Regions from separate parts of the Thalassotalea sp. LPB0316 genome, predicted to be linked through region 1. Evidence: riboswitches for the same ligand, from Rfam matches in the RefSeq annotation. Region 1 holds a riboswitch; the other holds the start of a gene.
What was found. Region 1 has a riboswitch for lysine ahead of LP316_RS01655 (2,3,4,5-tetrahydropyridine-2,6-dicarboxylate N-succinyltransferase). Riboswitches for the same ligand answer to the same signal wherever they lie in the genome.
Positions count from the first base shown of each region.

Region 2: linked by a shared signal. The riboswitch ahead of lysC (lysine-sensitive aspartokinase 3) and the one ahead of LP316_RS01655 (2,3,4,5-tetrahydropyridine-2,6-dicarboxylate N-succinyltransferase) in region 1 are both predicted to bind lysine.

Region 1 is NZ_CP062946.1:366,747-383,618, forward strand. It holds gene LP316_RS01625 (efflux RND transporter periplasmic adaptor subunit) at 1-1,042, opposite strand, end outside; gene LP316_RS01630 (TerB family tellurite resistance protein) at 1,397-1,849, shown strand; gene LP316_RS01635 (S1 RNA-binding domain-containing protein) at 1,930-2,763, shown strand; gene LP316_RS01640 (TonB-dependent receptor) at 2,827-5,190, opposite strand; gene LP316_RS01645 (succinylglutamate desuccinylase/aspartoacylase family protein) at 5,647-6,762, opposite strand; gene LP316_RS01650 (PLP-dependent decarboxylase) at 6,767-7,999, opposite strand; gene LP316_RS01655 (2,3,4,5-tetrahydropyridine-2,6-dicarboxylate N-succinyltransferase) at 8,004-8,753, opposite strand; lysine riboswitch at 8,882-9,054, opposite strand; gene LP316_RS01660 (class I SAM-dependent methyltransferase) at 9,317-10,345, shown strand; gene LP316_RS01665 (sensor histidine kinase) at 10,488-12,041, shown strand; gene arcA (two-component system response regulator ArcA) at 12,219-12,923, shown strand; gene LP316_RS01675 (Hpt domain-containing protein) at 12,964-13,311, opposite strand; gene folE2 (GTP cyclohydrolase FolE2) at 13,754-14,677, shown strand; gene gltB (glutamate synthase large subunit) at 15,174-16,872, shown strand, end outside.
Region 2 is NZ_CP062946.1:2,110,899-2,127,770, reverse strand. It holds gene LP316_RS09440 (M16 family metallopeptidase) at 1-1,780, opposite strand, end outside; gene LP316_RS09435 (class I SAM-dependent methyltransferase) at 2,234-2,983, opposite strand; gene gloB (hydroxyacylglutathione hydrolase) at 3,096-3,887, shown strand; gene LP316_RS09425 (LysM peptidoglycan-binding domain-containing protein) at 3,953-5,587, shown strand; gene LP316_RS09420 (hypothetical protein) at 5,702-6,874, opposite strand; gene asnB (asparagine synthase B) at 7,220-8,893, shown strand; gene LP316_RS09410 (IS4 family transposase) at 9,038-10,234, shown strand; gene lysC (lysine-sensitive aspartokinase 3) at 10,415-11,770, opposite strand; lysine riboswitch at 11,947-12,118, opposite strand; gene LP316_RS09400 (flavodoxin family protein) at 12,236-12,769, opposite strand; gene LP316_RS09395 (VOC family protein) at 12,762-13,184, opposite strand; gene soxR (redox-sensitive transcriptional activator SoxR) at 13,296-13,766, shown strand; gene LP316_RS09385 (cytochrome b/b6 domain-containing protein) at 13,935-14,627, shown strand; gene LP316_RS09380 (c-type cytochrome) at 14,656-15,123, shown strand; gene LP316_RS09375 (LysE family translocator) at 15,254-15,871, shown strand; gene LP316_RS09370 (PQQ-binding-like beta-propeller repeat protein) at 15,923-16,258, shown strand; gene LP316_RS09365 (DUF1289 domain-containing protein) at 16,204-16,434, shown strand; gene LP316_RS09360 (acyltransferase family protein) at 16,731-16,872, opposite strand, start outside.

The DNA of each region.
Region 1 (16,872 bases):
CGGAGATAATGACATCTGGACCTTCTTGTCGAACAATATCAACCGGTACATATCGCAACTTCATTTCGGCATCCAAAATAGCGACTTTGTTATCAACCACTAAATAACGAGGAATTGCGGTAGCGGCGGCGACTTCCATACCTAAAATATCTGCTGTTACATAAGCGCCAAACCGAATCGGCTTATCATTGTGTGCTAAACCATAGGGATCTTTAATTTGAGCGACTAAATAACTCATGCGAGAGTTGGCATCAATAACGCCTTCACTACGAGCAATTGTTGCTTGCCAAGTACGTTTTTTACCCGCGTAATTACCTGATAAAATGACCTTTGCTTGTTCACCGCCGTCAATTAAAAACTCTAGTTGGCTGTCAGCAACAGGTAAACGCACTTCAGCAATATCGGTACCGAGTAATTTACCTATCTTGCGGCCCGTCGAAACATAAGCCCCTAAGCCAATTTCACGGCTTTCGATCATCGCATCGTATGGTGCTTTTATTTCTGTGCGCTCTAAATTGCGTTGTGCTCTGAGTACGCTAGCTTGTGCTGCTTTTACTCGCGCTAACTCCTTGGCTAATTGCGGTTTACGCAAGCTTAGTTCAGTTGGCATGGTGTCGGTAATACGCTTCCATTCTTGTTCAGCAACCTTACCTTGAGCGACTTCTTGCTCCAATGCTGCTTTAGCATTGGCTAAATTAGCATCTGCTTCAATTAAGGCTGCTTGGTAATCACTGGCGTCAATTTTTGCAAGGACCTGATCTTTGCGAACAAAGCCACCTTTCACAAAGACATCAGATAACTCAACAATTTGTCCAGAAACTTGAGCAACGAGTTCGGTTTCATATTTAGGCATGACGACACCATAAGAGTCTACGCTGAGCTGCTTAGGTTCAACGTTGATTGGTGTTACAGAAACGATTGGCGTGTTGTCTACTTTAGGTTTTTCTTCCGGTGGCTTCTTCATACTAGCAAAAGCGCCGAATAGCCCGATGCCCGTCAAGAGCACAACAATGGGTACTATGATTTGTTTTTTCCGTGTCACGATGAATTCCTCAATTTCCAAACGATAGTGACTTATGGTTACCAGTTTACGTTAATCTTCGTAACCAAGTGTCAATAATATGTAAACAACTATTACAATAGGTATGCCGAATTGACCAAAAAGTTTAAAGCACGGTTAAAAAAAATTTAAACCTATAAATATCAAAAACTTATTTACCAACCTGGAAGGTAAGTGACGTGCAAAACAATCTGACTGGTATTTTTCGTAAAATTTTATGTTGGTTATTTTTACCAATAGTTAGTGATAAGAATTATTTATTGAGAAAAACAAAAACTAGTCGAATGGTCAAAAACAGGTTATAGATAAAGGCGAGTAGTAATAAGAGAAATACCTATGCTAGCTAAAATCAAATCGTTTTTTGAACAACTCAATACGGTAGCACAAGATACCGAGACAACATCGATATCATTAGAGCTCGCATGCGCAGTATTACTGTGTGAAGTGATGCGCGCAGACCATCAAGTTGATACCACAGAAGAGCAAGCGATTAAACAAATGCTTCAGCAACATTTTCACTTGAATATTGAACAAGTTGATGACGTGATGTGCCAAGCATTAAGCCACAGTGACGAAGCCAATGATCTCTACTTCTTCACTTCTAAAATTAATAAACAGTGTGACATCAATCAAAAAATTCACATCGTAGAATTACTTTGGCAGCTCGCCTATGCTGACGGAGAAGTCGCCAGTATCGAACACCATATCATTCGTAAGATCGCTGACTTATTGCATTTGCGCCACCACGAATACATCAGTGCAAAAACCAACGCATTAACCACCAAATAAACTGAGCTGAGGTTAAATAATTCAACGAGTAGCCTTATTTTGAGGTAAAATACGCTTTTTACTAAAGCAGAGCTTTTTATATGGCACAGATTGGCACATTTAATCAACTAGAGGTCATCGACTTAATCGCCCACGGCGCTATTTTAAATGGTGACGACAAAGGAGAGATCCTGCTACCCAATCGTTATGTACCAAAAGATTGTGCCATCGGTGATACGCTCGATGTCTTTATTTACGCTGATTCACAAGATAGGCTTGTTGCTACAACCCAAAAGCCAAAAGCTCAAAGTGGTGAATTTGCTAGTTTAAAAGTTGTCCAGACGAATAAAATTGGCGCCTTTCTAGATTGGGGGCTGCCAAAAGATCTGTTAGTGCCGTTTAACAATCAACAGCGTCCGATGGAAGTAGGTAAAAATTATTTAGTTCGCGTCTTTAATGATGAGCGCACTGAGCGAATTGTCGCTTCAAGTAAACTCGATAAGTTTCTCGACATATGGCCGGCCGAATATCAAAGTGGTGAGCAAGTCGATTTAATTATTGCTGGCAAAACCGATCTAGGCTTTAAAGCAATAATCAATCACCAACACTGGGGGTTAATTTTCCACAGTGATATTTTCAAACCATTGCGCACGGGGCAAAAATTAACAGGTTATATTAAACAAGTCAGAGATGATGGTCGTATTGATCTCGCCTTGTCTCGTGCCGGTAAAGGTAAGGTTATCGATTTTCAACAGCAGTTATTAGCATATTTAATTGAACACGATGGCTTTTGTGATATCCACGATAAGAGTTCGCCAGCGTTAATTCAAAAGACATTTGGCGTAAGTAAAAAAGCTTTCAAGGCCACCGTAGGTCATTTGTTAAAACAAGGAAAAATAACTATTGAGCCAAATGGCATTCGGTTAAAATCGTAGTTTTGACTAAAAACAGTAAAAAGGCGCCAAATTGGCGCCTTTGTTATATTTAGGGGTCTCTAGCTAGAAACTACCGCGAACACCTAATACAAAGTTACGACCAGGCAGTGGTGCAACTTCTTTCAAGAATGACGAGTGAACTCGCGCTTCTTCATCGAGTAAGTTTTCACCTTTGGCAAACAGCACTAAATCATTACCATAACCTTCGAGATAGTAATTTACATTAAGATCAACTAACGTGTAACCGCTTGTTGTCGTCTCAAATTCACCAACATTATCTTGATCAAAATAGCGTGTTATCGACAGTCGGCTGTCGAATCGGTCTTGTTGATAATCAAACACTAAACCTGTCCGCATTGGTGGAATACGAGGTAAGTATTTACCTTGAACGTTATCGTCAAATGTCGCGTGGATATAATCGGCAAATACGCTTGTTTTTAACGCGTCATTTACTTTATAAATAAACTCCGACTCAAATCCCTTCAACGTGACATCAGCTTGGCGATATGCATAAATCGGTAACCCTTCACCATGCTCTTCATCTTGAATAGCTCCTTCTTCGTGATGATCATGGCCACCATCAGCATATAAGCCAGTATTTTCTAAGTAATAATAGTTATCTATTTGGTTGTAAAAGCCTGAAATAACAAAGCCGAAGTCGCCTTCAAATTTACGCCATGTCAGATCGATATTTTTGGCTGTTTCAACTTTAGGCTTAACACCATTTAGCTCAATATCAACATGATCGCCGTGCATTTCAACATCGTAAATTGCGCCCACTTCATAAGTACTTGTCCCGATATGAGGACCGTTTGCATACAACTCACCCGCTGATGGTGCACGTTGTGAGAGCGACATCGATAAACCCAAATTATAGCCTTGCTGATAATCCCAAACGAAGCCAACAGATGCGCTTAACGGTGTAAAATCGAAGTTTGGAATATCAGATAAATCCGTCGATTTAATATCAACACTTTCAACACGGGCACCTAATTGTAGTAAGACATCATCGCGCAAATGCTTTTCTTCTAGCCAAGCCAATGCTAATGAAGTCGTCTTTGACGGGGCGGTAAACGCCTCTTCACCAATCGCTTCAAAGTCTGATGATTTGTAATGTAGGGTCCATGCCCCCTTAAAGCCATTAATTTCATGGTGATGAAGATCAACACGTGCTTCATAAGCTTCGTTTTTGAAGGTAGTTCCTACTTCACCATCTTCTATCTCAACGTGTTGATAGTCGGTGTAGGCAAACTTTGCTGCCATGCGATTAATAAAGCTTTCATCAAAAGTCAACTCAGACAATACTTGAAAACGCGTTTGCTTCATATCAGCAAAAACAGATTCTTCTTCGTGTTCGTCGTGACCATCATCATGATCGTCATCGTGATCATCGCTGTGATCATCGTGATCATCATCGCCATGACCATGACCAGGAATACCATAGGTATTGTTCATTTTACCGTAAGAAAAACCAACAAAACCATTATCTAATAAATAACTAGAGCCAATAGTAAAGCCATCGGCTTTTGAAGAACTGCCTTCAAGTACGCCCTCTTCGGTTGGAATCTCGTAATCATCAGTATCGCGAATATAACCATCGGCGTGGAATGCAAAGTTGCCTGTGCCAGTATTGAAGTTAAATGACCCTTCATTACCATCAGACACACTGTTATAGGCATAGCGATAATCAAATTGCGTATCGGTTGAGGTTGGTACACGGGTATCAACAACGTTTACCACACCACCGATAGCACCACTACCATAGAATAAAGTAGCAGGGCCTCGCAATACTTCTACCTGTGTCGCTGTTGCTGTTTCGGTAGAGACAACATGATCTGGACCAACACGCGACACATCGCCAACGTCGAGACCATTTTGGGTAATTAACACACGAGGGCCGTCTAACCCGCGAATAATTGGACTACTAGAATTAGGGCCGAAGTAAGTCGAATGAATACCCACTTCGTGTTTAAGTGTTTCACCTAATGTCGCGGCCTGCTTCAATGCTAACTCATCACCAGCTAAGACATTGATAGGTAAGGCAGATTCAATTGTTGAACCGTGTAGTGGTGTGGCATACACATCGATAACCTCCATTACAGAAGGTGATAATGTCACATTTAAATCGGTAATACCTTGCTCACCAACGGTAACTTTTTGTGTCACGTGACTATATGAATCTGCTGATACATGGATTTCAGATTGACCAAGCTTTACTGCATCAAATGTAAACACACCTGATTGATCAGAGACAACAACGGTAGATTTGTTGAGCTTGATCGTGGCATCTGCCACAGGTTTACCTTTGTTATCAACAACTTTGCCAGAAATTGTGTTTGCCAATGTCGGCATTGCTAATGTTGATAAAATTGCAGCTGATAGTACTGAGCGTGACCACTGTGGGCACGAAGAAAATACAGAGCGCATAGCCCTTCTCCTATAAAATAAAATTAAAAAAACGCGTTGATGATTGGTCTTTTTATTTTATGGGTGGAGCTCTTAGCGGGGCGTGCAGATAAAACTGCTGCGCAAAGGTTTCGATGAATAGATACGGCGTTACTCGATAAGCAGCAGCAAAACTTACGCTAGGTATTTGTAGTGATTTTTCGGGAACATCGCCATAAACATGACAAACATTACAGTCTATCTCAACGAGTGGACCGTCGATCTTGCTAAGATGCATGCTGTGAGTAACATTAGCCCACAGCAACGCGAAAACAACACACAAGAGTATGCTGTATACATTTTTCGGTTGACGAGTATTTGTATGAGCTAGATGAGAGCGCATAAACCTACTTTAAAAATGGGACTAACTAACAGCGTGATAATATATCAAAAGTTACCATTAGAAAATACTCGCTTCACAATTTGTTACAACAACCTTTACACTAATTCAAAATACTTGCTGAACACTTTATACAACTCTGTACCTTGATTAACGCTCGCTGACGCGAAATGTAAAATAGGAATCACATCGTGATCTAGACTGATATAATGCAGTGCATCACCGTCGCCGTAATTATCCATTCGCAATATGCGTGCAAGTGGTTGGCCTGCCCTAAGCACCTGACCAAAATCAGCTAAATAGTCGACCATCCCGCCCATTGGTGAGTAAAACGCTTTGTAATCTTTCAAATAACAACCATAACGCGTGATATTCGATGGCACAAACTCGCTCGTATCAATAACTTTTTTGTACTGCAAGTAACTCAAAATACTGCGTGCATCTTGCTCTGCGACATCTAAATCGATCAGCTCTTGTGAACCAAGCTCAACGGTAAAGCTCTCTCGTTCAAGTTGATAAGCTATGCCTTTAGTTGCAAGCTGTTTCGACAACGACCACCAAGGGCAAAAAGTAGCTTCATCCATAGCACCATCAAAGCCATCTGGAATTAAAATCGTATGCTCAATGTCAAAATAACTAGCACTTGCTTTAGCGTATTCAGGACAATACAAATGCTTAGATGAGATGGGCCCGGTGTGCAAATCAAGTACGAGATCGGCTTGATGAGCCATTTTTTGCAGTTGATAGGCAATGCGCTGACCGGTTGTTAAACCGTATTGGTTGTGTTCGAGTTTTTGTTCAATATTACCAACCAATAACTGTTGAAATTGTTGATCGATCTCAGCTTGTGGTTGATTTGTTAAGTGATCAACAAAGTCAGTAATTTGCGCTTGGTTGTAATGATACATCCGATTCCAGTTAACGCCGGTTATTGGATCAAAACGCCCTAACGTGTACTCCCCATTTTTGTGATTTGCACCTACTGGGTTGGCATATGGAACTAGAGTAATATCACCTAAAACCGGCAACGTTTTTAATAGCTCTAATAATTGATAAATAACAGCATTACCTTGTACTTCGGCGCCGTGCATATTCGCCTGAATATAAACACTTGGTCCCTCACCTCGCCCCTTAATGCTATAAACAGGCACAGTCAATTTTGCACCAGAGGCCATTTCACCCATTGAAAGTACTGTTTTATTGATTGTTGTCATTAATTTACCTCAAATACCAAGTTGGCGACTGCGGCTCGCGAACTAATTCAAATGTTAAATTTTCAAAGACATATTCAGCGGCTATGTCATGGCATAAAAAGAACGGCATACTTTCGGTAAAACCGTAAGCACCACATAAACCGAAGAGCAATGCATCGCCAACCGCTACGTCATTTGGCAAGGCAAATATGCCCAGCTTATCCATACTCGTACACAACGGACCATGCACGTGATAGTTTTCACTTACTTGATTGGACGTTCGCAACATTCGCGCAGGAAACGGCTGACTAGTGATCGCAGGACGCAATAAATGGTTGATACCACCGGCAAGGATTAATTGCTGCTCACCAGCATTGAGCTTTTTATCAACGATTGGTGCGACGTAGTAACCAGCTTGAGCAACGGCATAACGACCGAGCTCTAGCCAAATTTCTTTTACCTGCGCTTTGGCTTTGATTTCAGCTAGATCTCGCATCGCCATTGACCAATCAATTGCTTGGCCGGTTTGCAGGTAATCAATGCCCAAACCGCCACCTAAATCGAGAATCTCGAGTTCGAAGCCCAAATCCTCAGCTAAACCAACCAAAGGTTCAATCATTTGTGACCACAAACTAAACATTTTGGCATTACTGAGCATATTGCCCCATTGGAAAATATGGATGCCACAAATGTTAAGTGCAGGAAAATCACTAAGCTTGATCGTTTGCCATTGTTCAAGGTTTAGACCAAAAGGGGTTAGCTCATTACCACCTAACGGGTTTTTCTCACCTTCTGGCCACTGTAATTGGACCCTCAGCAAGACTGTTGGAGTAATTTTATTGTCCTGTGCAAGCTCATTAAGCCAGGCTAATTGATTGATGCTTTCGACGACAAAAGTATTTACCCCTTTATCGATAAATCGCTGCAACTGGCGTTTAGATTTAGCTGGCCCAGTATTTAAAATATTTTTCGCACTAACCCCTTGCGCTAACACTTGCTCAAGCTCGCCGTCACTTGCCACATCAAAACAAAACCCTTGTTGAGCAATCGTTTGAATCACCCTAGATAATGGGTTTGCTTTTACCGCAAACCACAATTTGACAACATCTTGTTGCTGCAAGTTTGCTAAGTGCAGCCTGAGCTTATCGAGGTGATAGATAAAATAACCGTGTTCACTCGAAAAATGGTTGTGATGATCTTCAATCGCTCGAATAAATTCTGGGGCAATAATATGGGGTAACTGGCTCACTTGATTCATCGTCTTACCTCAACAGAGATTCAAGCTCTAGTGCTGCATCACTTTGCTCATCGCGATACTTAACAATCAAAGCACAACTCATTTGTAAGCCTTGCGCTTGTCCCCATGCACTTGATACCGGTCGAGAACCTTGGACAACAATCGCATTTTCAGGAATAGGTGCGCCGCGCTCAAGCTGATATTCATGAACACAATCATATACTGGCATAGAGGCGGTTAGGTTTACGCCTGGCGCTAATACCGCACCTTGCTTAACAACACGTCCTTCAACAACCACGACACCGGCCCCTAAAAACGCGTTATCTTCAATGATCACTGGGTTAGCGCCAATTGGCTCAAGGACACCACCGATTTGAACTGCGGCACTCAAATGCACGTTTTTACCAATTTGTGCACACGAGCCAACAAGTGCGTGACTATCAACCATAGTGCCAGAATCGACAAATGCACCAATATTAATATAAGCAGGAGGCATAATAATCACGCCACTGGCAACGTATGCCCCCGCCCTAACTGAACTACCACCCGGCACCATTCTGACACCTCGTTCGGGCGTAAAAGCTTGGGTAGGTAAATTGTGCTTATCGACAAAACCTTGGTAAGGTGATGAAAAACTTGTGTTTTCGCCCGCTTTAAAGACTTCTAATATAGCTTGCTTAACTTGCGTATTAGCATGCCATTGACCTTGTTCATCTTGATATGCGGCACGCACAGTGCCTTGTTCTAATTGTGATAGCGTTTCTTGCCAATTCATTGGATAACCTTATGTTTAAAAACTGATACAGCAAAACAAGAAGGTTTTAAGCCGCCTTGAACTTACTGCAAATTAAAGCTCAAGGCATGTGATATGACAGGTGCGATATAGCCCCTGAAGATATGACATAAACCAGAAGCTCTCCACCAGATACGGTGACAATTGTCAGGATTCAACCTAAACAACCGACAACATGCTCATCAAATAGCAGGTCGTCTCGGCATTAATCCCCCTCACTACCCGTCGTTGGAGTTTGATCTCCTCGAAGTAGCTACCTGGTTAATGCTCCTCTTCTGACTTTGTTTTCACTAGGCTAATATGCGTTATGCTAGCCTAGCGAACAAAAGACGCGGTATTTAAGCACGTTTAACCTCGCTTTGGCAAGCTATAGCTTGTTCAATCAGCCTCGACCAACGTGAGACTAACCGCGAATGCGCTACCAAGCTTCCACCCGTCTGCAACCACAGGTCTTGATAACACATATTTCTGACTTCGCGTTAGCCAATATTTAAGTGACTATGGCATAATAGTGCTTTGTCACTATTGCCGATGTGCGGATAATCATGTCTGTTGCGAATACCAGTCAACTATTACTCAAGAACCTCTCGTTACTCAAAGCGACTAAGCCGCTATTTATCAATCTTCCGGCAGATGCTTTTATTGATGAATACAAGCGTGAATATCCACATGCTCAATTGAGTTTTTTCAACAGCCATTACGGCGAATATCTAGCCCATCAAGCCAAACAACACCCGTGTCAATTTTCTCATTACTACCAAGCTAATGAGATCCACGACCTGATTATTATCGCGTTCCCGAAAAGTAAAGCTGAGCTTGGTTACACACTCGCCATGCTAAATGAGGTCACCGACCAAAATACGATAATTTATTTTGTTGGCGAGAAAAACTCGGGCGTAAAATCGGTAGAGAAGCTCGCTAAAAACTACCTTCACGGCTGTCAGAAAGATGATGCAGCCCGTCACTGCTTATTATTTAGTGGTTGCTACAAAGCGCAGGCCAAGCCATTTGATGTTGACGAATGGTTTGTTCAATATCCGCTTGATATCAAAGGTAAAACTATCCAAATATATGCGCTACCAGGGGTTTTTAGCCAAGAGCGTCTCGATGTTGGCACTAAACTATTACTCGAGTACTTGCCGGATTACACCGGGAAAAAAGTCTTAGATTTTGGCTGCGGTGCTGGTGTTATCGGCGCTTATATAGCATCGAGTTACCCATCAAGTACACTTGCGCTAGCTGATGTAAGTGCACTAGCCTTAGCCTCTGCCAAACAGACTTTTGCTGCCAATCAACTAAAAGGGAAGTTTATTGCCACTGATAGCATGTCAAATATCACTGATTTATTTGATGCTGTCATTTCAAATCCACCATTTCATCAAGGGCTGAAAACCCATTACCAAGCAACCGAGCGTTTCTTGAGTGAAATAGCCAAGCACATCAAAGTCAAAGGCTCCTTAACCATAGTCGCTAACAGCTTTCTAAAGTACCAACCGATCATCGCCAGTAAATTTATTAGCGTTGAACAAGCGGTTAAGGCCAATGGTTTTACGGTTTATCACGCAATTCGTTAAAAAAACATGATAAATATCAAACGATCGTATAAGTTTAATAGGTTGGATATATAAAAACGAATAGTGACAAATGACGAAAAATAATATTTCAATCTCGCGACAGATTTTTTGGTCTACCACTGGCCTCGTCTTCGTTTTACTCATGAGCACACTAGCTTTTGCGAGTTATTGGTATATCAATCATCACAAATTCCAACTTGCCAAATCTTTTGAGTCTATCGCCAATATCATTGGCGAGCGCAGTGTAGACTTTTTAGTCGCTAATCAAGGGGAAGAACTCACTCAAGACTTAAAGCGACTGGATAGCCTTGCAACTGTTGATCAGATATTCATTTTCAAAGTAAACGCTCAAACGAATACTGACACCATATTCAGCCGTTACAAAAAATTTAAAGACGCGCCTACTTTCAAAGTGAATTTAGAAGAAATCAAAAAACTCACCAAAACGACATTTCAAGGCGACACGATTGAATACGCCAAACCTATTTATTTAAATGAAAACTTGCTTGGCTACGTCTATCTCCATGGCAATATTAGCGATGTAACAATCACAAACCGCAATATCATGTTGATGCTGGCTGTGTTAGTTTTTTTATCAGTTGTTACCAGCCTCATTGTCGGCTTTTTATTATTGAAAAAAATTCGCCGCCCGTTATCAGTAATTTCAGACTCGATAATCGACGTTACTCAGAAAAAAGATTACAGCCAAAAATGCCCCACACAACCATTTGCCGAAGCACAAATACTGACTAACAACCTCAATTTATTATATGAGCGCACCGATAAACTGATTAAAAAACACATTGGTAACGCCAAACAACTAAAAGAGCAAAACCAAGAATTAGAAAACAAAGTGGTCAGCCGAACCGATGCGCTAAAAGAGTCGAACAGCGAACTACTCTCTACCTTAGAACAGCTTCACCAATATCAAGAGCAACTGGTTGAAAATGAGAAAATGGCCTCGCTCGGCGATTTAGTTGCAGGGGTTGCTCATGAGGTAAACACCCCGATCGGATTAGGTGTAACGGCTTCAACCTTAATGATCGACAAGCTAGAAGGCTTGAAGGCTGAATTTAAGAATAAAACCTTAAAGCCAAGTCAGCTAGATAAATACATCGAAGAAAGTGAAGAAAATTTACAAATCATCATTCGCAACTTAGACAGAGCAGCTAACTTGATTTCAAGTTTCAAACAAGTCGCAGTAGACCAAAGTGTTGAAGATGAGCGCGATTTTAACATGAAGCAATTAATCGACGATGTCTTTCTAACACTGACGCCAAAAATCAAGAACTATCAATATCAATTAGCTGTTACCTGTGACGAAAACTTGATGATCAGAAGTAAGCCAAGCCCGATTACCCAGGTCCTCATCAACTTGATCATTAATAGTTTTATTCATGGCTTTGAAAACATCGATAACGGCCAAATCACGATAATTGTCCGAGCAAGCGATGACCGTTTAACCATTACCTATAGCGACGACGGCAATGGCGTAAAGCCAGAAATGCAAGATAAAATATTTGAACCATTTTCAACCACTAAACGAGGTGAAGGGGGCTCTGGTTTGGGTATGCATTTGGTTTACAATCTTGTTACACAGGCACTTAAAGGAACCATTCAACTCGACACGACCCAAGAAAAAGGTGCAACATTTATTATTGACTTCCCTATCGAATTATTAACAAAAACCGAATAGAATAGCGACCAATAGTTAATAGCACGCTAAATACTGTCGTTAAATTTTTCCTATTATTTACAATTGAATTCAAAAGATTACATAAACAAACATAATAAAAAATTTACATAGTTTATAATTTAGTCAAATTTTAGATAGTCTCGCTATCATTACCTGTACATAAAGGGAAGCACTGATATGCAAAACAACCACATTTTAATTGTTGAAGACGAAGACGTAACTCGCTTCAACTTGCGTAATCTTTTTGAAGCTGAAGGCTATAGTGTATCTGAAGCCATTGACGGTGACACCATGGAACAAGCGCTAAAAGCGAATCCAGTAAGCTTAGTGATCATGGATATTAATTTGCCCGGTAAGAATGGTTTATTACTAGCTCGCGAGCTCACTAACAATCCAGATTTAGGTTTAATTTTCTTAACGGGTCGCGATTCAGATATCGACAAGATTTTAGGCTTAGAAATTGGCGCTGACGATTACCTAACTAAACCATTTAATCCTCGTGAATTAACAATTCGCGCACGTAATATCTTAAACCGTATTACACAATCTAAGAAAGAACCAGACAACGCGATAATTACTTTTAATGGTTGGCACTTAGATGGCAACTCACGCAAGATGACATCACCACAAGGCGACGTTATTTCAGTACCACGTGGCGAATACCGCGCGTTGCGTTTGTTAATCGCTAACGCAGGTCAAATTGTTACTCGCGCAGAGCTTATTAAAGAAATGACAGGCCGCGAATTGCGCTCCAATGATAGAACGGTTGATGTCACCATTCGTCGTTTGCGTAAGCATTTTGAAGCCGATACTGATGCACCTGAGTTGATCAATACTATTCACGGTGAAGGTTATCGATTTGTCGGACAAGTAGGCGAGTAGTCCTAACCGATATAAGGACAACAGTTAATGGCTCCTCACACTAATGTGTGTCGAGCCATTTTTTAAATGTTTCAATTGATGCTTCATTTAGCGCCAGCATTTCTTTAACGAAGGCTTGCTTTTCATCACTTGGTGCTTGTGAGTGCTCTATTTCTACCATGTAAGCATGCATTTGCAATAAGCCGACACTACTTGCAGCCCCTTTAAACTTGTGGCATCTCTCATGCCAATCTTGCTGAGACCCATCGGGTAAGGTTGCCGCTATTTCATTGATATAAATAACTGACTGCTCTTTATAGAGACCAAACATCTGCTCAACGATGTTTTTCCCCAAGCTTTCGATATAACCACTCAATAAAGTTTCATCAATTAAAGGTTTATTTGCCACAATTTATACTCTTTACAACTATTAATGATATTTTGTTGAAGCATTATGCCATAAATAGATGAAATAACACCTAATGATGTGAAGATAAGTTCACATCATTTAGTACTCTACTTATAACAGGTAATACAAACGTTATTATACAAGTAATAACGAAGAAAGTTATCAGCAACTAACATCAAGGTAAGTGTCTTTAGTTAGGACTGTATACTTCTGTCTACAATAAAAACAGTATCTATTTGCCGATACGCCCTATCATGATTGCATTTCGCTGTTTTTTCATTCAGAATAGCCGACCTTTTTAGTCAAGTTTTCCAACTAGCGGACAGTTTCGCCATGAAATAGTTGAAATAGTACTAAAGAAATCTCGTGTTTTCGGGTAAAATATGCGCCCTTAAATAAACACTGTGAATATTTCGCGCTTGTATTTTTTATTGGAGAAGTAATGCCAACATCAATGCCTGATATTGCTAATCAATCTAAAGCTCAAACTGAAGGGACTTTAGACTGGGTAGGTATGAGCAATATTGAAATGCCGATCATGATCGCATCTAAAGGTGAAACGCAACGTATGTGTTCAGCACACGTTGACGCATTTGTGAATCTAAAAGATCCGAAAGCCAAAGGCATTCATATGTCGCGCTTATATTTACTTCTCGATCAGCTATCGAGCGAAAATGTCCTCAATTACCAAACATTAGTTACCTTACTTGATGGCTTTATTTCAAGCCACCAAGATCTTAGCGACAATGCAAAAGTACAATTTGCCTTTGATTATCATTTACGCCGAAAATCACTAATGAGCGGTAAACTGGGTTGGAAAGCCTACCCAACGACGATTACCGGCCGCTTAAACCAAGGTAAACTCGATATCGAGCTGGCGATTGATGTTCGTTATTCTTCTACTTGCCCATGTTCAGCAGCCTTAGCTCGTCAACTGATACAGCAAGCATTCAAAGAAAACTTTACCGGTGATCAAGTTAACTTAGAAGCCGTGCACGAGTGGTTGGGCACGACTGAAGGTGTTGTGGCAACACCGCACAGCCAGCGCTCAGTCGCCGAAGTCAAAGTTAAGTTGAATCCATCAGTAAGTGAATTTCCAATCACTGATTTAGTTAACTTAATTGAAGATGCACTTCAAACCCCAGTACAAGCCGCAGTAAAACGTGAAGACGAACAAGAGTTCGCTCGCTTAAACGGTCAAAACTTGATGTTTTGTGAAGACGCTGCTCGTCGATTACAGCACGCGATGTTACAAGCTAATGAATATGACGATTTCTGGTTAAAAATAAACCACTTAGAGTCACTTCACGCACATGACGCGGTCAGTGTTACCACAAAAGGCATAGCAGGCGGCTACCAACCGTAAGTTTTCATCTCGAAAAAAAAAGGCCTATTTTGTCATAACAAAATAGGCCTTTTTTTTCGTTCGATAACGAGTAACGCCAACTCAGCCAACTTTAAATTAATACTTTCTCGCCATTAAAAAAGACACCAATCGGGTTTGAGCACGCACCACGCCTCAAGCATAAATATACAAAATACCGAGAATAAATTAACATAATTCCTTTCCTATCAACACTGAAAGTAAATTACACATAATTAACTCACACACAGAAAAAAGTGAAAAAATCTCACTATAGCTCGCTACATTCGCAATTTATTTATATTTCAGACCGTTTTACTCTAATAAAACTGTAATAAAACTACGAGCAAATACTCTATTTTAATTGACGAATGTTGAATAACTCGTTAATGTTAAAAGTTCCTCTAGCGTAAAAGCAGGGTAAATATGCATAATTATCATAAAAATATTCTTCAATATGCATCCTGCTTGGCTATGGTGATTTTTTAGGAGAGAAGAGATGATGCTTTATGATCCACAAATGCAAAAAGATAATTGTGGTTTTGGTTTAATTGCCCACCTTGAAGGTGAGGCGAGCCATAAGCTCATAAAAACTGCCATTACTGGCCTTGATAGAATGCAACATCGCGGCGGTATTGCTGCTGATGGTAAAACAGGTGATGGTTGTGGTCTTCTGATCCAAAAACCTGATAGTTTTTTCCAGTCTATTGCCGCTGAGAACAACTGGAATTTAGGCAAAAAATACGGTGTAGGGATGATCTTCTTAAACCCAGATCCCGTCGTTGCTGAACAAACCAAAGCGATATTAGAAGAAGAGCTGACCAGAGAAACCTTATCATTAGTCGGGTGGCGAGAAGTACCGACCGATAGTGATTGCTTAGGGGAAATCGCCGCATCTAACCAACCGCGCATTGAGCAAGTATTTGTTAACGCGCCACCGGGTTGGCGCAACAAAGATCTTGAACGCCGTTTATATATGGCACGTCGTCGTGCCGAAAAACGCATTGAAGATAACGTATTTTATATTGCCAGCTTAAGTTGCTTAGTCACCGTCTATAAAGGCTTAATGATGCCGGCTGACTTGCCTAATTTTTATTTAGACTTGGCCGACATCCGCATGCAGAGCGCGATTTGCGTTTTCCACCAACGTTTTTCAACCAACACTTCTCCACAATGGCAACTCGCTCAGCCATTTAGATATTTAGCTCATAATGGTGAGATCAATACCATTCGCGGTAACCGTCAATGGAGTCGCGCTCGAACATATCGCTTCCAATCGCCATTATTACCCGATTTACGTGACGCAGCACCCTTTGTTAATGAATCCGGCTCTGATTCATCATCACTCGATAACATGCTAGAGCTATTCTTAGCCGGTGGTATGGATTTGTTCCGCGCCATGCGTTTATTAATGCCGCCGGCATGGCAAAACAATCCGTGCATGGATGACGATCTTAAAGCATTCTACGAGTTTAACTCTATGCATATGGAGCCTTGGGATGGTCCTGCTGGTGTGGTAATGACAAACGGCCGCCACGTTGCTTGTAACCTTGACCGAAACGGCTTGCGCCCAGCTCGTTATGTGATTACGAGAAACGGTTTCATTACGTTAGCTTCAGAAGTTGGGATTTGGGATTACGGCGAAGATGAAGTATTGAAAAAAGGTCGTGTAGGACCGGGAGAAATGCTTGCTGTCGACACCTATACTGGCAAAATTTTTGATTCACACAGTATCGATAACGACTTAAAAGTTCGCCACCCCTATCGCGAATGGCTTGATAAAAACATCCGTCGACTGGTGCCATTCCATCAAATGGAAGCCTCACTTATTGGCCAACGCATTTTCTCAGATGAGCAAATAGCCCAATATCACAAGCTATTCAATTACAGTTACGAAGAAATTCAACAAGTGGTTAAAACCCTTGCTGAAAATGGCCAAGAAGCCACCGGTTCGATGGGTGACGACACGCCTATGGCTGTTTTGTCGTCAAAGCCGCGTTCGCTCTACGACTATTTCCGACAACAGTTTGCACAAGTAACCAACCCGCCAATCGATCCACTTAGAGAGCGCTATGTGATGTCATTGGCAACCTGTGTTGGTCGCGAGCACAACGTATTTAACGAAACGACTGGCCATGCCGATCGCATTATTTTCGACACCCCCATTTTAATGTATACCGGCTTAAAGCAATTACGAG
Region 2 (16,872 bases), 1.7 Mb from region 1:
CCTCTACTAACAAGTAGTTGTCGTTCATTAAACTTACGCTCTCGCTAAAATGCTCACATGCTTGGCTAGTTTCTAATAGACTCAATAAATCAAATCGCTTGATCAGTTCGAAGGTTTTTCGATCAAACACTTTTGAGATCGGTTGTAATAAATAAAACTTTTTAAAGGCGACTGGCGATTGATAAAAAGTAAGTTCACCACCCTCTGGCCACTGATAATTAAACACCCTAGTTTCAATTTCATTTTGTAATAAATACTCATTGCGCACAGGCGCATCAATATTCACGTCGTTTTTTTCATATTGGCTACTATCGTATCGAGCCAAAATATCACGCTTACTTTGAGGCCTAACTTCGCGTGTGTTATCACTTTGGCTTGGGTTGTAGCTTACTGTGATCCTATGTTCATTGCCGAAATAGTGAGTCATTAATAACGCTAACTTAGCGAGTTGTTGTTCATCTTGCTTTCTGTAGATATCTTCCGTCCAAAAAGTGTAATCACCAAGGCGCTCGTCTTTTAGGTAAAAAGCATAACGGTAGTCACCCAAAGCAAGATAGTGCTGTAAGCTTTTCTCTCGATCATTCATTACCTGAAAGCTAGCTACTGCTATATTGATTGCTTGGCTAGCGACAATACTCTGCCAATCGATGTGATCAAGCACCTGCAAGATTTGCGCTTTTTTCGCTTCATCAATATTGCCGGTTATTAGCAAGAAAAATAGCGTGCGCTGTTTATCTGTTAGCGTCTGTTTACTAATAGTTGGTACTTCGTCAGGGAAAAGCTCAGCCAGTTGTTGCTTGACATAGCGATAGTAAAACTCTGATAACACAGTTAACTTGGTATAATCTTTACTGTTAAAGGTTGGTAGCTTAAAAGCTAAGGTTAATACCTGCTCGTTACCTGAGCCATAAATATCGATGTGGTGAGCAATACTAACCGCTTGGTTTGGCGATTGGGTAACGTTAACGCTATTTTGGTTTTGGTTTTGGTTATGGTTATGGTTGTGCTCGGTATTCGGCTGCTCGCTTATCGGGGCTTTTAAAAACAATTGCTGAATAGTGGTTAACGTGGCGAAATCATCAAAGTTACCTTTTACCAGTATCGTCATATTACTGGCGTGGTAGTAGTCGTTAAAAAAGGCGTTAACATTTGCTAGTTCTAGCGCTTGAACATCAGCTTTCGTGCCGACAACATGGTAACCATAATTACTGTGTGGGTAGGCGGCCTTAAAAAGTGCGTCAAGAATTACCCATAATGTACCACTCGTTCTGCTTGCTAATTCATCTAAAACAATGGCTTTTTCGAGCCTTAACGCCTCGTCTGTAAAGTTAGCATTTATCAAGCGCTCAGCTTCATACTGTAGTACTAACGCGACTTTTTCATCCGATATAGTAAACTTGTGATGATATGTGGTTTGTTCATACCGAGTTGTCGCATTGCTCTCGATATTTTTTTTAAGTAGATCTGTTTTTGCAACCGTGACATCGGTTCGGTTGGTTCTATGTAATAAATGCTCCAATAAATGCGCCAGACCTTTTTGATTTGGCGCTTCTTGCATCGAACCCACATGATAAATAACGTCAAGCTCGACATATTTAGTATTAGTATCTTTGACCAATAGAATTTGGATACCATTGGCTAATTTATATTCATTTACCCCGTTTATTGACCGAATAAACTCAACCTTATCCGGCAGTGTCGTCAAACCTTGGCTAACCCCTTTAGCAGGTAAAATAAATTGAATAACAGTTAGAAAAATGAATAACAACGCATACTTCACTGACTTCTCCTTTATCATGTCAAGTCGTTATAAAATTGTGCACAAATACAAGCACTAGCGTGCAAGGCTAAACAGTTAAAGTCACTATTTAATTAAAGAACTGCTAATACTCTGTCTTTGCTCGCATTTGATTAAAACATCAGGTGGAGAGATATATAGAGCCCATCCTTGGTCTGTGTACTAACCTACAAAAAATGCGTTTGTTTTATATAACCACATCAGTACACAAAAAATACAATAACACGATAAGCAAAACCTAAACAATTGCTTTTTAATAGATTTTCAATCTACTGTCGAGATTGAAACGAGCAACAAAGACCTTAAGACGAAATCACCAAACAATGCTCAGGTGTATTGTAGCGCAATGCTCTTCATTCGCTCGTTAGCGTTACTGAGGTTATCAGAAATGAATTAATACTTGAGTAAATCTCTTTAATGTTAAGTACCCAAGGGCTACTTTTTACATTGCGGCGGATTCATGGTTGATACTTTAACCGGCGCAAAACTTGGCCTGATCCGCACTTTCGGTTTAATGGGTGTGAGCGGCCATTCGCGTTTTTTAGCGACAATCACGTAAACAGAGCCGAAACTTGGCAATAACGTGTGCATGATTTGCTGCCATTTTTTAGTCACCAGGTTATTACTCATCTCATAAGCAAGTGGACTGTGTAATAACCGCTCATCAGATAAAATCTCAAAGCCCATCAAATTAAGCCAGTCTTTTACTCGCATCGGGGTAAAAAAGCGGCCATTCCACGGTGTTTTTTGTCGTCTAACGGGTAAAAAGCAATTAAGGCCAGCTAGGCTGATCGCATTAAAGCCGGTTATGACTAAATAGCCATTGGGGATCAATACCCTTGATGCTTCGCGCACGACATGATGAGGATCAATACTAAACTCCAAGGCATGAGCTAACACACAAACATCAACCGAATGCTTTACCAAGGGTAATTCATCGAGATCGCCAATGATCTGGGCATTCTCTTTAACTTGGCTTAGCGTCATTTGATGCTTAATCGCGCAGCCTTTCGTTGAAATATCACCGCTTAACGCACCAATCTTTAACAAATGATAACCAAAAAATCGTTGCCACCATGGCGATAAAGACTTATTTATCTCAAACAATATCGCTTCGCCGTTTGGCATATCCTGCCAGCGATGTGGGCGAATTGGCGTTTTGTATGACAACGCGGGTTTCATCATAACGTTTGCAAACACTCCATAGCGTAATGTTACCGATTTCGCGACTATATCGGTTATTATATCGATTACTGTATCGATGATAATAACCCGCTAATTAGCCTGAGGATAGTCTATGCCAACAACTGCTTATCAAATTGATGTGATTAAAGCCTTTAACGACAATTATATTTGGCTGTTAAGAAATCAACAATACGCTGTTATTGTCGACCCTAGTGACGCTAATGTGTGTATTAATTATTTGAAGCAACACGGCCTAATACTCACTGACATCTTAATTACTCATCATCACCATGATCACATTGGTGGGCTAAGCACGTTGATTGAATACAATGAGCAACGCGATCAGGCGACTCGAGTATACGCACCAAAGCTCAATGAAATCAGTGGCACAACCCACCCTTTAGTGGGCAACGAAACGATTGTATTGGAGCAATTCAACACAACATTTAAGGTTATCGCCCTACCCGGTCATACACTGGGTCATATTGGTTATGTTGATGACGCCTCGTTATTTTGTGGCGACACCTTGTTTTCAGCCGGTTGTGGCAGATTATTTGAAGGTACGCCAGCGCAAATGAGCCAATCATTAGCGCAATTAGCCCAGCTCAAAGACACGACAAAGGTCTATTGTAGCCACGAGTATACGCTGGCGAATTTAACCTTTGCCTTGATGGTAGAGCCCAATAACCTCGACATACTAAACTATTACAATCAAGTCGTAGAGGCGAGAAAACAAGATAAAACAACGTTACCGTCAACGATTGGGCTTGAAAAAACCATTAATCCATTTTTGCGTTGTCATTTGCCGCAAATACAACAAGCAGCTAGTGACTATAAAAACGCGATTATCACCACCTCTATAGAGACCTTTGCCGCCATTAGGCAATGGAAAGATAACGTGTAAATACGCTTGAATTCATGCAACAAATCGGTAACACTTGCTAGGTTCAAGCAATGAAAAATATATCAATGAAGTACATATTCTCCCCACTGAAAATAACAATTGCCTCTGCTATGTTGTTAACCGGTTGTCAAACAACCTCATTAATGACCAGTAACAATGACGCTGATCAGCAGGATGTTCTAGTAGATATCGCTAGTCCAGATGAAATTAATCAAGCAATTTTAGCTGATCCTAATGCTGACGTTATACATCCAGTTGCTGATATTGAATTTACATTGGGCGACCAAGATGTCGATGTCACCAACGATATCTGGCAACGCATAAGATCTGGCTTGAGCTTTCCGATTGACGAAAACGCGAGACTGAAAGCTCAACGCGACTGGTATGTTAGACACCCGTCTTATCTTGATCGCGTGGCTAAACGCGCCGAACCATTCTTGTTCTACATTGTAGAAGAATTAGAGAAAAATGATATCCCAATGGAGATTGCACTGTTACCTGTGGTGGAAAGTGCTTTTGACCCATTCGCCTACTCTCATGGTCGCGCTTCTGGCATGTGGCAGTTTGTTCCGGGCACAGGTAAGCGCTTCGGCATGAAGCAAAACTGGTGGTATGACGGTCGACGCGATGTTATTGCATCAACCCAAGGTGCCATTGCCTACCTAAAATATTTAAACGAGTTTTTTGACGGAGACTGGTTATTAGCGCTTGCTGCCTATAATTCGGGTGAAGGCCGTGTTCGTCGAGCAATGCGCAATAACGCTCGCAAGAATAAACCAACGGATTTTTGGTCGCTTGATTTACCGAAAGAAACCCGAGCCTATGTACCAAAACTATTGGCATTAGCCGATATCGTAAAACGTCCCGATGAATTTGGTATTAAACTTTACGAGATTGAAAACCAAAGCGTGCTAACTAAGGTCGATATTGGCTCGCAACTCGATTTGGCTAAAGCAGCACAATTAGCGGACTTATCGCTCGGTGAATTGCAACGATTAAACCCTGGCTTCAATCGCTGGGCAACCGATCCTGACGGCCCTCACTACTTATTATTACCTGAAACCAAGGTTGAAACTTTTAATGCCGGCTTAGCAAAATTGACCGATCAAGATCGCTTAGCTTGGCAGCGTTACAAGATCAAAGAAGGTGATAGCTTAATCAAAATCGCCAACAAATTTGATACCAATGTTACGCTAATTCAACAGGTTAACGATATTAAAGGATCTCAAATTCGCGCCGGCAAATACTTACTCATTCCGGTGGCAACACAATCACTAGATAGCTATATCTTAAGCCAAGAGCAGCGTTTAGCGTCTAAGCAAAATCGCACTCGCGCTGGCACTAAGATTAACTACACGGTGAAATCAGGCGACACCCTATGGGACATTGCCAATGAATATAAAGTCTCAACCAAAAGCATTGCCAAGTGGAATGGCATGGCGCCAAGAGATTTTATTAAGCCGGGTCAAAAGCTAGTGATTTGGCAAAAATCAACGAATAACAAACACCTAGCAACCGAACAAGCTGTGATGCGCAATATCACGTATCGCGTGAGAAAAGGTGATTCATTTTCTCGCATTGCTAACAAATTTAATGTCAGCATCAAAGAAATAGAGCGCTGGAATAGCATTAGCCGTAAAGACTACCTACAACCGGGGCAAATGCTAAAACTGTCAGTTGATGTGACCAACAGCATCTAACCAAAATTTTGGTTACTAACGAAAAAGGGAGCATCAGCTCCCTTTTTGTTGTGTCAAGATCAACCGCCGATACTTAGTACTTAAATAAAGTGCCGTTTTATCACTTAAAAAGTATTAAATTTCACTAATCGCTAAACCTAACATTCGCTTAATTTGCTCAATAATGGCTTGTGTTTTTTGCGGCTCATAGGCCTTTATTTTCGGCGTATGAATATGGCCAACAGGCATTACCGGCGCGTAATCGTTTCTCAATAAAATACTGCGATACGATATTTCGTTAGACAAATAACCACCGCCAGAGCCCTGCACAGAAGTTTCATTATTTAGCTCGGCTAAATCACTGGGATAAAACTCACCTTTTGCTAGTGTTTGCACAAAGCGATTATCGTTGATCTTAAATTGCCCTGTTGCTTTTTGCATGGCTTGATATGGCAGTGAATAGACCACAAACTCAGGGCCAGCTAGTGGCTTGTTGTTTAGTAGCGGGATTAGTGGATTTTCGCTTGTTGCGCCAGTGTATACATTTAAATTATCAGGTGCCTTAGCACTGCGTCTTAGCGCCGGAAAATGTTCCAAATCAAAGTGCTCACGTCCCATACTAATGGTCACCACCATATCGACGGCTTGCTCTTTAAAATAAGGCGTTAGTATGGTTTCAATCATACCTTGATCAAAATCGGCAAAGCGCACGGGCACAATTAAGGTTTCAATTTCCGCGCTAACACCTTTACTACTGATCACAACGTCGTCTAATGCTAAGGCGGTAGCGCCCGATGGATTTGATTGATTGATGTGCCTATCTAAAAAGAAAGGATCAAAACCGGTGATCAAAATACGCTTTTGTGTGTTGCGATCAAATTTTACATCCATCTGACCGCGAGATAATAACTCAAACTGCCATAAAAGCTTCGCTTGTTGCTCTGGTAGTAGCGATTGAAATGCGCTAGCGCCGCGTAGCGATTCGCTCATTTGTAACCGCGCCCAATACAGGGCTCTATCGTCTTGATCATTGGCTGATTTATAACTTTGCACTGCATCACGCCAAAGCAAATCGCTATGACGTAAGACCAACTGCATTAAGGTCGTATATTTACGTGCTTTGTTTATTTGATCGTCAAACTCAGCAACCCGATCAGCTAATTGACTGACAACAGTAGGCATCGCCTGCTTTGCTTTGGCAATTCGCAGCTCTTCAACCGTTGGTTTGGTGTAATCAGCATAGCTAGGCGCTGACAACAAACAGCAGGCAGCAATCCATGCACTCGAGTATTTTTTTAACGTTTTCAAAGGCGTAAACTAACTTTCCGTTCAAGGTAAGATTCAGTATACACGATTAAAGCAAAATATTAAGTGACGATAGACCTCGGCTTCAATGCGCTAACTTATTGATAATTACCTACTTATAACTAAATGCACTAATCTAGAGTAAAAATTCTACGCCAAGCTATTGCAATTTAAATAATTCTAGGCAAAGTAGGTATTGAAGTTGTGATAAATAATTGTAAATAACTCAATTCAAATTTCCCATCGCTCGCCAATTCCTCTGGCACAAGAAATTTGCCTAACAACTGACGGTAAATCAGCAATGATTTAATTTTAATAAAATGAAAATAACAAAGGAGTAGCGCTTCAATGTGTTCGATCTTTAGTATTTTAGATATAAAAAACAACGCCGAAGAATTGCGTTCAACGGCCATAGAATGTTCTCGCTTATTACGCCATCGCGGCCCAGATTGGTCAGGTATTTACCACAACGACCACGCGATTTTAGTTCACGAACGATTAGCCATTGTTGATACCGAAAACGGTGCTCAGCCACTCTATAACGCCGATAAAACGCACGTGTTAGCGGTTAACGGTGAAATTTATAACCACAAAGCGTTAGAAGAAACGCTCACCCTTGATTATCAATTTAAAACCCATTCTGACTGTGAAGTGATCTTACCGCTATACCAAGAGCACGGCAGTGCCTTTATTGACAAGCTACAAGGCATGTTTGCCTTTTGCTTATATAATGCAGACGATAACAGCTACCTAATTGCTCGCGACCACATTGGTATTATTCCACTTTACACTGGCTATGATGAGCACGGTAACTTTTACGTTGCCTCAGAAATGAAAGCCCTGATGCCAGTGTGTAAAACAGTTAGCGAATTCCCGCCAGGTCACTTCCTCGACAGTAAAGTTGGCAGTATTCAAAAATATTACCATCGTAACTGGCAGCAATACTCTGCAATTAAAGACAACTTCACCAGTAAAACCAAATTACGCGAAGCGTTAGAAGATTCAGTTAAGTCACATTTAATGACTGACGTACCGTACGGCGTATTATTATCAGGTGGTTTAGATTCTTCACTGGTGTCAGCGATTACACAAAAATTTGCCGCGCGCCGCGTAGAGGAAAATGACTTATCAGAAGCTTGGTGGCCAAAGGTTCACTCATTTGCTTGTGGCTTAGCAGGCTCTCCTGATCTAGAAGCGGCGCAAAAAGTTGCCGACAGCATAGGCACGATTCACCACAGCGTATTATTTACCGAGCAAGAAGGTATCGATGCCTTAAAAGAAGTTATTTATCACCTTGAAACCTACGATGTTACTACTGTTAGAGCATCAACACCTATGTACCTCATGGCGCGAAAAATTAAAGCGATGGGCATAAAAATGGTGCTATCAGGTGAAGGTGCCGATGAGATTTTTGGCGGTTACTTATACTTCCACAAAGCACCTAATGCACAAGAGTTTCACGAAGAATTATTACGCAAGCTCGACAAACTTCACATGTTTGACTGTTTGCGTGCCAACAAGTCGATGTCGGCGTGGGGTATTGAAGCGCGCGTACCATTTTTAGATAAAAACTTTATGGATGTTGCTATGCGCATCAACCCTCAAGATAAAATGTGTGGCAACGGCAAAATTGAAAAAGGTATTTTGCGTTCGGCATTTGAAGGCTATCTGCCAGAAGAAATTTTGTGGCGTCAAAAAGAGCAGTTTTCAGATGGTGTTGGTTACTCTTGGATCGATAGTTTAAAAGTGTATATTGAAAGCCAAGTGAGCGATCAGCAACTTGCCAATGCAAAATTCAAATTCCCGCACAACACGCCTGACACCAAGGAAGCGTACTTCTACCGTGAGATTTTTGAAGAGCACTTCCCACTGCCCTCTGCCGCTGAATGTGTACCAGGCGGAAAGTCAGTTGCTTGTAGTACACCACAGGCATTAGCTTGGGATGAAAACTTCAAGAAAATGGCAGATCCATCAGGTCGCGCAGTGATGAGTGTTCATAACGACAGCTACAACCAAGATTAACTTCTGTAAAATTTGGGGTCAGAGTCTGAGCCATCCCCACAAATAATTTAATTTTTTCAAACAGTTATATTATTTTAAAAATTTGGAACTTTCATGGCGGTTGATGATCTGATCAATCGCCAAAAAGAAAAGCCATAACCACACATGAAAGTTACCACTAGTTTGCAGCAAACCTTTTTAAAGATCACTAATAATATTCACGCCAAGCGCCGAATGGCTATTAAAAGCTGTGTCGATAGCTTACTACTCGATAGTTTTGCGACCGTGACATCAATTGGACGTGGTATTGATAGTTGTGCCTATGAAAAGCATTCAATTAAGCGTGCTGACAGACTACTCTCCAATGCGCATCTGTATAGAGAACGTGTTGATATATATAGGGAAATGACTTCGTTGCACATATCTCCCTATAGTCGCCCGCTCATTCAAGTTGATTGGTCAGACTTAGATAATCGCAAGCGTAATTTTCTAATTCGAGCATCTGTTGCTTTGGATGGTCGTAGTATTACGGTCTATGAAGAGGTGCACGGCATGGCTACTAAGGAAAAGCCTGCGACTCATAAAGCGTTTTTAATCTCGCTTGCACAAGTACTACCTGCGTGCTGTAGACCAGTCATTGTAACAGATGGCGGTTTTAAAGTGCCTTGGTTTAAACAAATTCTCAAATTGGGTTGGGATTTTATCGGACGTATACGTGGCAATAATTATTATAATTGCACCGGTAATCAATGGTTGCACATTAGTAAGCTACATGAAATTGCAACACCGACACCAAAATACTTCATTGGACACATAACTAAAACTAACCCATTAGCAGTTAACGTTGTTGTTTATAAAAGTAAATCTAAAGGTCGTAAATCATTGAATAATGAAGGGCTACCTCGGAAAAGTAAGCTTGCTAAACAACATGCTAAAAGTGGGCGAGAGCCCTGGGTACTAGCTACATCCCTCATAACATCTTCAAACACAGCAAAGCGTATTGTTGAGCTTTATAAAACACGGATGCAGGAAGAAGAGGCGTTTAGAGATGTAAAAAGTGAGCGCTATGGCTTTAGTTTAAACTTACACCTTAGCTACAAAACTCATAGACTCAACAACCTATTATTGCTAACAACTATTGCTCATTGGTTATCGATTATAGTGGGTGTTTGTGGTGAGATTAGCCGAGTTGCGAGACGGTACCAAGCAAACACTACACGTAATAAACGCGTATTGTCCTTGTCGTTTCTTGGACGAAGACTGATAAGAGATAAGCGGTTTAAGTGCTCAAAAGCCTTAGTTCGGCTGGCCTTTGAGCAAATAAATCGCGTTATATCCTACTGGAATACTTGCGATGCTTAAATTTGTGGGGATCCCTCAGGGTCAGAGTCAAATGACTCTGACCCCAAGTTCGCTGTTAGCTGTTGATCAAAATAAAATCACCACTCGAGTATCATAAAATAAAAAACCACCAGAAAAGGTGGTTTTTTTATTCATTACGCTCAATAGTTAAACAAAGCGTATAAATTTTAATGGGTTAGGTTAATCAAACAAGGTGTTATGTAGCTGAGAAACCACCGAGTTTGCGTCAGATTCGGGGACTAAGAAGCAGATGTTATTGGCGCTGGCACCGTGACAAATCAAACGAATATTAAAATCGTTAATCTTCTCAAAAATGCTACTACCTAATGCTTTTGCTGCATGTAAGCCATTGCCAATCACGGCAACGAGCGAGAGACCATGTTCAACACTCACTTCACATAACTGCTCTAATTCTTTCACCACTTCATGGGTGATCAGCGCTTGCGCATTAGATGTTGGGTTATCGAAGGTCATGGCGACAGAAATTTCACTTGTAGTGATCAAATCAACTGACAATTCATGCTTGGCTAAAATACTAAAAACTTTTGCCAAAAAACCACTGGCGTGTAACATCTCAGGTGATCGCACCGTCACTAGCGACTGCTCTCGACGCAATGCAATTGAGCGATATGTCGGGCTCGATTCAACACTTTGCTGAATACGTGTTCCACCTTTTTCAGGCGCTTTACTCGAGCCCACAAATACCGGAATGTTTTTTCGCATCGCCGGAATTAACGTGGCTGGATGTAAAATTTTTGCGCCAAAGGTTGCCATTTCAGCTGCTTCGCCAAAGCTAATTTCGGGAATCGATTTCGCTTGGGCGGTAATGCGGGGATCTGTGGTAAAAATCCCTTCGACATCGGTCCAAATCTCTAGATTTTCCGCAACTAACGCTTCGGCTAAAATAGCGGCGCTGTAATCGGAACCACCACGACCTAAAGTGGTCGTGTTTCCTAGCCCATCTTGGCCGATAAAGCCTTGAGTAACGACTACTTGATTATCTAATAGTGGCGCTAAAATTGATTGTGTTAGTTGAGCAACCTGCTCAATATCAACCACAGCTTTTGAGTACAAACTGTTGGTTTTCATTACTCGACGAACATCAAAGCTTTGTGCTGGCACGTCAAGCTCATTTAGTACTTGAGCGAAAACCAATGAGCTCATTTGTTCACCACACGCTAAAATACTATCGGCATTTTGAGCGTCAAACTGAAGTGACTGACTAGCCGCTCTCACGGTCAAATCAGCTAAAATATTTTCAACTTGATCGCCTATTTGCTCGGCGGCATCGCGTTGTGATAAATCATCAATAATATTAAAAACAATCGTGCGAATGGCTTGAATGGTTTCGCTTTGCTCTTGCAGATCTAAGCCCGGTTGACTTAAAGATACCAAGTGATTAGTTACGCCAGCAGGCGCAGATACAACGACTAATGTACGCGTTGACTTTGCTTTAATAATCGCGGCACAACGAGACATTGCTTGATGAGTAGCCACTGACGTTCCGCCAAATTTTGCGACAGCGATATTAGCCATGAGCGCCCCCTACCAACAGATGCGGACATCCGTGAAAATGAATTGTTGGATTGAAAAACATATTGTCTCCCTAAATAGCATATTGCTAAATTCATGCTAAATAAAAACAAGGAAGAGCCGACTGATATGAGCAGCTTTGCCATGAGTTAGTAGCAAAGGCTATAAATTGAGACATTTCAGCCAGAAGCTCTCCACCAAATTGGTGACAGTCCTGAGGATTCAACCTTCAGTGACCGAGTTTATTGCCCCACATGCGCAAAACTCTCGGCGATAGTCTCCCTCTGTCATGATCATGAGAATTGTGGTTCTTCACATCACATACCTAGCTATCGCACCTCTTCTGGAGCTAATGGCTCACGTTAAACAATGGCCATTAACAACGAGCGTTATTTAAACGGATCCAACGGCAAATTGCAACAGACTTTTAGACGTCTATTAACACTTTTTGTGATAATTGATGCATATTTATACACAAGCCGATTTATTAACCGACATTTCAGTCGATAGTTGCGCTAAATAGCGATCGATTATCACGTTGTGAGTCGTGTTATCAAAGCCATTTGAACAGTCACAATAAAGCATTCCTTCATCCGTCATACCTAAATATTTGAACGTTAATGTGAACATTTGCTCAAAACATGGCGCAGGCGCTTGTGATGCACCGGTCGCTAATAACAAACCATGTTTACCACGCAATTGGCGACCTTTGTCTTTTTCTTCACGCAGGAAATCTGTTAACCGATCGAGAAATGCTTTCATTTGCGCACTGGCACTGTACCAATACATTGGGGTCGCGAAAATGAGTCGATGATAATCGAGTAACTGACTCGAAAGTACTCGAAAGTCATCATCAGCGCTACCACAATAATCAAAAGGCAATACGCGATAAGTGTTTAAATCGAAAACATCCGCTGAAAGCGTACTTGCCACCCTTTCAACTAGTTTTGCGGTATTTCCATCAGAACGAGCAGATCCCAAAATAATCGCAGTTTTAATCATGATAGTGATTCCTTTCTTTGGGTAAGTCAGATAAGTATTCAACAAATTCTACTTCAAAACCGTTGGGATCGAGATAATAAAAATTTTTGCGATAGGGGTTTTCCGCACCTTGTTTATCCGCATTAAATCCTGCTTCAGCCAAACGTGCTACCAAGTCATCGATATTGCCAACAACAAAGGCAAAATGCGCCAAACCCAAATTAAGTGTTGTTAAGTCGCGATTTTCCCCTTGGCCATTATCACTAAAGGCAAGGTATTGATAATCGTCGCCAAAATGCAACCATTGCCTAGGCATGCCGTGCCAATGATCAAAGCCATTCCCTCTAACCCGCCAATGTGGCAACGCTGCGCGATAAAACGCCAGCGTTGCTTCCATATTTTTCACAACCAAATTTATATGCTCTAAGTGAATCATCTTGTTCTCCTTTGTTATGTCACCTACCCGCAAGCATAAAACCTCAAGTTAAGTTGAGGTAAAGTATTTTTTTCGCTAAATTAAAAAAAGTCTATTTTTCGAGTAACAACAATGAACCAAGAAGCAAACTTAAGTGTTGGAAAAGTCGCTAAACGATGTGGCATTAAGGTATCTACCCTGCACTTTTATGAAGAAAAAGGGTTGATTCGAAGCTGGCGTAATCAAGGCAACCAGCGTCGTTATAAGCCAGATGTAATGCGCCGCATTTCGGTAATTAAAGCGGCACAAAAAATGGGCGTGAGCCTAGATGATGTGCAACAGGCGCTATCTAGCCTACCTAACAACAGAACACCCGATAAGCAAGACTGGCAAAAGCTTAGCAAGCGTTGGCATCAGTTACTTGATAATCGCATAAAAGCGTTGGAAGTACTGCGAGACTCTATAAGTAGCTGTATTGGTTGCGGCTGTTTATCTTTAAGTACGTGCCCTATTTACAACCCTGAAGATGAACTCAGTGAAACCGGTGAAGGCGCAATAATTTTGCAAAACGATATTGCTGAGCGTATTAACGATGACGGCTAGCTTAAGTCGTAACTTTTACACAACTTTACATTCCTTGTTAAACCAACAGGTAATTGAATTACACCGTTAAAATCGCGTTATTGAACGCATTGAGTAAACCAAGCAGTTGAAGATTAAATTTGAACGCGCTATAACGTCTCAACGTGTTTACAGTCCATTTACTTACCCATGCATAAAAGTTATCTAATCTGGGATCTACCGCTGAGATTATTTCACTGGCTATTAGTGTTGACGTTCGGCTTGCTGTGGCTTACGGCTGAACTCGGTAGCGAGTATATGCAATACCATATGTATTGCGGTTATTTTATGTTGTTTCTTATCGGGTTTCGCCTAGTTTGGGGCTTTGTCGGTACCAAGCATGCAAAATTTATAAACTTTTTCCCCACCTTCAAGCGGATAAAAGGCTATTTAACATCAGACACAAACAAGCGTAATAGTGCTGTAGGCCATAACCCGCTAGGCGCTATTATGGTGTTCGTGATGTTAGCCCTATTGCTCGCACAAGCTGTAAGTGGCTTATTTATCACCGATGATATCTTTACCTCAGGCCCCTATAACGGTGTACTCGAAGGTGATTGGCAAAAACTCGCTAATCGCACCCATGATATTGCATTTACACTCTTGCAGGCTTGTGTTGCACTGCATATTGTCGCCATTGTTTTCTATAAGATTGTCAAACACAAAGATTTAATCCGACCAATGCTGACCGGTAAAAAGTCTTCAGCCGATGTTGAAGAAGGCGCTGCGATTAAACACTCAAAATTGTTGATCGCATTGGTCGTTGCCGTGATTGTGGCCGTATTTGTATACTGGTTGGTGGTAATTAACGCACCAGTCATTGAAGCATATTATTACTATTAAAACACTACTATTAGAAAAAGGAAGAGATATGAAACGTACCGTCACCTCACTAGCACTTGCTAGCCTTGTTGTTTCAACTGTCGCTTTTGCCCAACCTGCGGCCAATCAGAAGCACGCTGAATGGGCAACAAAAGTGCGCAAAGCAAACTTCACATTATTAGGCCATAACATGGGGCCTCTAGGTGGTATGTTAAAAGGGAAAGTGCCATTTAACGCAGAAGTTGTGCAAGAAAAAGCAACAAACATTAACCACTTAGCAAATATGATTGCAGACACATCTAAAGTCGACACCTCTAAGTTTAACGTTGAGACAGAAGCACTAAACGGTATTTGGACTGAGCAAGATGATTACGCTGAGAAGATCAAAGCCTTAGTCATGGCTTCTGAGCGTGTGAGCAAAATCGCCCTAACCGGCAGTGAAGCTGAAGTGAAAAAAGCGATGGGCCAAATCGGTAAAGCTTGCGGCTCATGCCACGATAGCTACAAAAAAGACTAATAGCCAAGCTATTCTAGGTTAAAAAGGAGCGTTTTCGCTCCTTTTTACTTTTTACTTTTTACTTATTTCTCATTTCTTTTTGCTGATAAATCTGTACAATCGCCGCGTTTTTAATCTTTGTGTTGTTGTCATGGATTTCTCTCAATATCTCGTATACCTGACTATCTCAGTCGTTGCCTCAGCAAGTGTTGGCCCCTCGGTGATCCTCGCCGCCAGTAATGGTATTAATTTTGGTCGTAAGAAAGCCTTAGCAGGGGTTATTGGTCATGTCTTTGCCATTTTTTTACTCGCAATAATCTCGGCTACCGGCGTTGGCGCGCTGTTATTAACCTCACCAATGATTTTCGCGGTAATTAAAGTTATTGGTGTTGTCTATTTACTTTATGTCGGCATTCAAATCATTCGCAGTAAAGGCAGTTGGGCCTTTCAAGTTGATGTAAACCAAGCGCCAACAAGTGCAGCGTTATTTAGAAAAAGTTTCTTAATTGCACTTTCTAACCCAAAAGCCATCGTATTTTTTAGCTCACTATTTCCACAGTTTATTTCAGCGAGTAAACCGCTCTTACCACAGTTTTTGTTGCTCGCCAGTACGAGTTTGATCAATGCTTTTGCCTTTACCTTTGGCTATGTTTTGGTGGCATATAAATTCAAACAAAAGCTGTTACATGGCATCAATCAAGGCTGGCTACCAAAACTCACTGGCAGTATCTTTTTGTTTTTTGCCGGCGCATTGGCAATTAACCGTTAGCCTCAGTAATATAACGAAACGCATTCGTTATTATTGAAAAAGGAGTTTACGATGTCACAGCTATATCTAGGCATTAGTGGCCATGTTGTTTGTATTGAAAAACAAACAGGTAAAGAGCTTTGGAAAACAAAGTTGAAGTCATCTCAACTGACCAATGTTTGCTATGAAGATGGTTTTGTTTATGCGTACAGTGCAGGCCATTTATTTTGCGTTAATGCCAACAATGGCGATCTTGAATGGACCAATAAACTACCAGGCTTAGGCTACGGCTATTGTATTATTGCGACAGAAAGCCAAAATGATGTGGTTGCCAACGCAACGGCCACCGCACAATCGGCGGCAACCGCCGCGGGGGGAGCAGGAGCAGCGGCGGGAGCAGGATCATAAAGAACAAAACACCGAACAGCCCCTGTATCGATAATTGTTGCTTAGATGAACAAGATGTCTGCACGGGCTGTTATCGCACCATTAACGAAATTTGCCAATGGCGCTCAATGTCTGATGCAGAGAAAATCGACGTTTATCAGCGTATCGCCAAGCGCAAGTTATACCAAGTGAATTAACTATTTGATCACTCAGCGAGATTTAAAAGGCTTTTAGACACAGGTTGTATGTTCCAGACACAACCTAAGTACCTACATCCATGTAGGCAACGCTTTGATTGCCGATAATGGTTATTCCCTTATTAAAATCAGTAACGAAGTATAAAAGCCTTTTAAACTCGCCCTTGGGAGCTCGTCAGAAAAGTGATAATTTCGCAAATTTACTTGATGGAGAATGACTACATCTGCATAAATTTCCTTTATTCTAACTTCCCTGACGTAGCTCTGAGTTGGTCAAATATTTATTTCAATTGGTATTAGAGCTTGATAAAGATATTTCGTTTATAAAGAAAATATAACCCCCACCACTGCACTGCCACCAGCGCAATAACAGATAACAGCGCTTGGCTTGACGGAGCACTCGCCCCAATAACTCCACCGAATAAACTTTGACTGACA